Regions from separate parts of the Suilimivivens sp. genome, predicted to be linked through region 1. Evidence: predicted binding sites of a transcription regulator. Region 1 holds the regulator's gene; the other holds the start of a gene.
What was found. The regulator Rex, encoded in region 1, represses fermentation and respiration genes when NADH is low (regulators of the CRP and FNR family bind a similar motif). The targets are predictions, from matches to a motif close to ATTGTTAANTANTTAACAAT.
Positions count from the first base shown of each region.

Region 2: the regulator Rex is predicted to act here: its motif matches at 1,519-1,538, upstream of ptb (phosphate butyryltransferase).

Region 1 is NZ_JAXXXI010000035.1:140,900-144,077, reverse strand. It holds gene WJQ40_RS05775 (NAD(P)H-hydrate dehydratase) at 1-272, opposite strand, end outside; gene WJQ40_RS05770 (hypothetical protein) at 321-956, opposite strand; gene WJQ40_RS05765 (redox-sensing transcriptional repressor Rex) at 975-1,619, opposite strand; gene WJQ40_RS05760 (ABC-F family ATP-binding cassette domain-containing protein) at 1,758-3,178, shown strand, end outside.
Region 2 is NZ_JAXXXI010000042.1:26,746-29,923, reverse strand. It holds gene WJQ40_RS08095 (TrkH family potassium uptake protein) at 10-1,449, shown strand; gene ptb (phosphate butyryltransferase) at 1,561-2,481, shown strand; gene buk (butyrate kinase) at 2,491-3,178, shown strand, end outside.

The sequences.
Region 1 (3,178 bases):
TCCATGCTCAGCTTCTCTGTATTTCCTATCAGGAAAATATCAGCGTGGATCCCCTTTTCTGCCAGCAGCCTTGCAAGTGCAAGTCCATCTCCCCCATTGTTTCCGCAGCCTGCAAATATTGCAATACGGATCGTTTCAGAGAGAAATGCCTCTATCTCAGAGAACACAGAAAGTGCCGCTCTCTCCATCAGTACCATGGCAGGTATCCCACAGTCTTTGATCGCTGTCATGTCACACACTCTCATCTCTTTGGATGTAACAATATACTCCATAAAACCCCCTTCAAAAAGAAATAGAAAGTACGCCAGCGGGCAGACTTTCTATGATTTCTTTTCTTCCTGTTCTTTTATAACAGGCTTAAAATTCTGAAGATCAAATATATCGACTACTTCCGGTCCGAAGACATTATGCATATAAGTATAAATATTCTGGCTGGTTCCCTGCATCTCCTGCCTTCTCACCAGCTTTTCCTTTAATTCTTCTCTCGTAGAATCAATCCATTCTGTGAGAGTTTCAATTTCCTGCCCATTTTTCTTAAGCAGGTCATAGGAAATCTCCATGGTCTTCAGCATCAGCTTACGATTGACCTCATCCAGTTCTCCCGGCAGACTGATCAGAAGATCCTCGCATTCATCAATCTTTCTGTTACATTCTTCTATCAGTGCTTTATGCTCATCCAGCTTCTTTTCAGCCTTCTTATCTGTCCCGTCACATCCGGTCTCAGCCAGTGTAACGATCTCGTCCATCAGTCTTTTTTTCAGTTTTTTCAGCTTCTTCAATTCATTCGCCGCACCGGCCTGCTGTTTTAACAGCTCTGTCTGTTCTGCAGATAGTGTGTGAATCTTCTTCTCTGCCCCTATGCTTACAACCAGCTGGTGCCATTGGTGATCCAATGTCAATGGCGGCAGCTTCCTGCCAGAAAGGGCATGTCTGAATTCTTCGTCTGATTTTGCCACGTTTCCTCACTCCAATCATCAGGCATCATAATGTGTTTCATATCGGTTAATATTATAGGTCAGCTTCATGAGACTGTCTGAAAGGTGTACATTCTCAACCTGTACATCCGGCGGCACATTCAAATCCACATGTGCAAAGTTCCAGATGCCACGGATTCCTTCCTTGACCAGTTCCTCGGCTACTTCTACTGCACAGTTCTTTGGAATGGTAAGCACTGCAATGTCGATCGCATTCTCTCTGACAAAGGACGACAGCTCCCTCATGGGAAGCACTTCCATATCCCGGATCTTCCTGCCATACAGCGCCGGATTATTGTCAAATATCCCCCGAAATAAAAATCCTCTTCTTTCAAAGTTCATGTAATTGGCCAGCGCCTGACCAAGATTTCCGGCACCTATGATGATCAGATTATGCGTCTGATCAAGACCAAGTATCTTACCGATCTCGCCATAGAGATATTCTACCTTGTATCCATAGCCCTGCTGTCCAAAGCCACCGAAATTGTTGAAATCCTGCCGGATCTGGGAAGCAGTCACCTTCATAATATCACTTAATTCCTGACTGGAAACCCGCTCGATCCCCTGGTCCTTCAGTTCACCAAGATACCGGAAATATCTTGGCAGCCGTCCTATGACGGCTTGTGATATTCCTTTATTTTCCACAATACCAGCTCCCATATGATTAATAATTTTATCATAGCTCAATGTTAAAAAAATGTCAATTCTTCCTGCATTGACAGAAAGCCGCCAAAACGCTACACTCTAAGATGATAAAAACAAATACGAAAAGGACATTTTTTTATGATTTTATCCTGTCAGAATCTATCCAAAGCCTTTAATGAAAAACCCATCCTCAAGGATGTTTCCTTCCATATTGAAGAGCACGACAAAGCAGCAATTGTTGGTATCAACGGAGTGGGCAAAACTACTCTGCTGCGTATCATCGTTGGGGAGCTGCCTGCTGATTCCGGTATCGTCACCCTGAAAAAGGAGGCCTCCTTCGGCTATCTGGCGCAGAACCAGAATGTAAACAGTGAAAATACCATTTATGAAGAATTACTCTCTGTCAAAGCACCTGTCATTGCCATGGAAAAACAGCTCCGTGAGATGGAAGAAAAAATGCATACTGTAAACGGCAGTGAGCTGGACAGCCTCATGGAAAACTATGCCAGGCTGAACCATCAGTTCGAACTGGAAAACGGCTATGCCTATCAGAGTGAGATCGGTGGTGTGCTAAAGGGACTTGGCTTTGCCGAAGAGGATTTTGGCAAACAGATTTCCACTCTCTCCGGTGGTCAGAAAACAAGAGTCGCCCTGTCAAAGCTCCTCCTGAAAAAACCGGAGCTGATCATCCTCGATGAGCCAACAAACCATCTCGACCTGAATGCAATTGCCTGGCTTGAAAACTATCTTCTGAATTATAAGGGTGCCGTTCTTACTGTTTCCCATGACCGTTATTTTCTGGATCGTTTTGCCGGCAAGATCATTGAAATTGATCAGACAAAGGCTACTACCTTCCTTGGCAATTACACAGCTTATGCCGCCAAAAAGGAAATTCTGCGTACTGCTGCAAGAAATGCCTATTTGAACCAGCAGCAGGAGATCCGTCATCAGGAGGCAGTCATTGAAAAGCTGAAAAGCTTTAATCGTGAAAAATCCATCAAACGGGCAGAAAGCCGGGAAAAGATGCTGAATAAGATTGAAGTCCTTGAAAAACCAACGGAAACCCGGGCTGATATCCATATGACACTGACTCCCCGCTGTCAGAGTGGAAATGATGTTCTTCATATAGAGCATCTTGCCAAATCCTTCGATGACCTTTCCCTGTTCCAGGATATCAGCATGGATATTAAAAGAGGCGAACACGTAGCCATCATTGGTGATAACGGTACAGGGAAAACCACGATCCTTAAGATCATCAATGACCTTGTTCCTGCCGACAGTGGTACGATCACACTTGGTACAAATGTACATATTGGCTACTACGATCAGGAGCATCATGTCCTGCATCCGGACAAAACGCTTTTTGACGAAATTTCTGATGAGTACCCTTCTCTTACCGGTACCCAGATCCGTAATACACTTGCAGCTTTTCTGTTTACCGGTGATGATGTATTCAAACTGATCCGTGATTTAAGTGGTGGAGAACGAGGTCGCGTTTCCCTGGCTAAGCTCATGCTTTCCGAATCCAACTTCCTGATCCTGGATGAGCCGACAAACCA
Region 2 (3,178 bases), on a different contig from region 1:
AGCAGAGAAATGAATAAAAGAAAAATAGTCAGTTTTATTGGAAGAATCATATTGATTGAAGCGGCTCTCATGGTACTGCCGCTTCTTGTTGCCTTGTATTATGGAGATGGAGATGCATGGGTTTTTGCTGTTACGATCCTGGCGGCACTGATCCCAGGGGTACTTATGGCAAGAGTCAGGCAGTCGGACAGAAGACTCAGCAGCAGGGATGGATACTTTATCGTGGCGGCGACCTGGATCATCATTTCCCTGATCGGTGCCATGCCGCTGTATATGGCAGGGGGATTCCGTTCCTACTGGAGTGCCCTGTTTGAGATCGCATCCGGTTTCAGCACCACAGGCGCTTCTGTGCTGGCGCAGCCGGAGCTCCTTGGACATGGCGTTCTGTTCTGGAGAAGCTTTACCCATTGGATCGGTGGTATGGGTGTCCTGGTATTTGTAATGATGGTCATGCCTATGGAAAATGACAATTCCATGCATCTTGTACGTGCAGAGGTGCCGGGACCTACTGCAGGCAAGCTGGTGCCGAGAATGCGGACTACATCTATGATCCTGTATGGTATATATGCAGCCATGACGATGATACTGCTTGTTTTGCTCCTGCTTGGGGGAATGCCGTTATTTGATAGCTTCTGTATAGCCTTTGGAACAGCAGGAACCGGTGGATTTGCAGTGTCGTCAGCGGGCGTGGCCGGTTATCACAGTGCTTATATTGAGATCCTGCTTGGAATTTTTATGCTGTTATTTGGCGTAAACTTTAATGTATACCATCTTCTGCTTCTCGGCAAGGTAAAGGATGCACTGAAATCGGAAGAGGTAAAAGCTTATCTTGGAATTGTAATTACAGCCACTGTATTGATTTCTATCAATACCTTCAGCCGGGTGACAGGACTTGGAACAACAGTCAGGAATGCATTTTTTCAGGTGGCTAGTATTATGACCACATCCGGTTTTGCCACGGTGGACTTTAATTTCTGGCCTGAATTTTCCAAGCATACGCTTGTACTTCTAATGATTATCGGTGCCTGTGCCGGATCTACCGGAGGTGGCTTCAAGGTATCAAGACTGATCATCCTGTTAAAGGCCATGATGGCAGAGGTAAGGCATATCATTACGCCGAAGGCGATCAATCCCGTGAGGATTGATGGTAAGCCTATTGATAAGGAAACACTGAATTCCATCAGGATCTACGCAGCAGCTTATCTGATCCTGATCTGTCTGTTTACCTGGATCCTTTCCCTGGATGGCAAGGATCTGACGACCAATGTGACAGCAGTGCTGTCCTGCTTTAACAATATAGGACCGGGACTTGGCGGTGTAGGTCCCATGAATAACTTCGGGATTTACTCTGACTGGGCACAGGTACTGCTATCCCTTTGTATGCTGACAGGAAGACTGGAGATATTCCCTATGCTGCTTCTGTTTGGAAGATCCATGCATACCAGATAGAAAAGGCAGAAAAAAAGCCCATGGGATTGCTATTTCCCCGCAAATGTGCTATGATTTTTTTGTTGTGATTATGTTATAAATTTAACAAATAAAAATAAGAGGTGTGAACAAATGAGCAAGAATTTTGATGATTTATTGTCCAAGGTGTCAGAGTGCAGTAAGAAGATTCTGTCCGTTGCAGTGGCACAGGATAAGGCTGTGCTGGAGGCAGTTAAGGCTGCAAAGGAGCGTGGTATTGCAGATGCGATTCTGGTTGGTAATGAAGCAGAGATCCGTGAGATCGGAGCCTCCCTTTCCATGAATATGGATGAATATGAAATCATCAATGAGCCTGATGTAGTAGAGGCTTCCTTAAAGGCAGTTTCTCTTGTACACGATGGCAGGGCAGATATGTATATGAAGGGTCTTCTGGATTCCAAGACTTTCTTAAAGAGCGTGCTGAACAAGGAAGTCGGGCTTCGTACCGGACAGCCTCTTTCCCATGTGTGTGTATTTGAGATTCCCGGGATCGACCGTCTGCTTTTCTTTACAGATGTTGCATTTATGCCTTACCCCACATTAGAGGATAAGAAGTTTATCATTAAGTATACTGTAGAGGTAGCAAAGGCCTGCGGCGTAGAGTGTCCGAAGGTAGCTCCCCTTGCAGCGGTAGAAGTAGTAAATCCCAAGATGCCTGTTACCGTAGAGGCGGCAGAGCTGACAAGAATGAACGAGGAAGGCGAGATCAAGGACTGTATCGTAGACGGACCGCTTTCTCTTGATATTGCCATTGACAGGGCAGCAGCAGAAGAAAAGGGAGCCATGGATCGTAAGATCACAGGCGATGCCGATATCCTTCTTTTCCCCGATATCCATGCAGGAAATCTGGTATACAAGGCAATCGTTCATCTTGTAAAAGTAAAGAATGGCTGTATCCTGACAGGAACCAAGGCTCCTGTTATCCTGACATCCCGTTCTGACACATTTGAAACCAAGGTAAATTCCATTGCACTTGCTGCAGTGGTAGCAGAAGAAATGAAAAAGAATCAGTAGGAGGTAATCATGTCAGTTAAGAGCTTAATTATCAATCCGGGTTCTACTTCCACCAAGATCGGTGTATTCGAAGATGAAACCCTGTTATTTGAAGAAACCCTTCGTCATTCTACCGAAGAGATCGCACAGTATGCGTCTATCGTAGACCAGAAGGATTTCCGTAAGCAGATCATTCTTGACCTGCTGAAGGAGAAGGACTTTGATATCAGATCCCTGCAGGTAATTGTAGGCCGTGGTGGTATGTTAAAGCCGATCCCGGGTGGCACCTATGCAGTCAGTGATGATCTGCTTCATGACCTGAAGATCGGTAAGCAGGGACAGCATGCATCCAATCTTGGCGGCATTCTGGCAAGAGAGATCGGGGACGAAATCGGTGTTCCTTCCTATATTGTTGACCCTGTCGTAGTAGATGAACTGATGCCTATCGCAAGATATTCAGGTGTACCGGAGCTTCCAAGAACGAGCGTGTTCCATGCCCTGAACCAGAAGGCTGTAGCCAAGAGATATGCGAAGGAGAAGGGCGTTTCCTATGAATCCCTGAATCTGATCGTAGTACATATGGGCGGTGGTGTTTCTGTAGGCGCCCATGAAAAGGGACGTGTCATTGATGTATTCAATGCCCTTGATGGAGACGGTGCTTTCTCACCTGAGAGAGCCGGAGCAGTTCCTTCAGGCGCACTGATCAGGATGTGCTTCT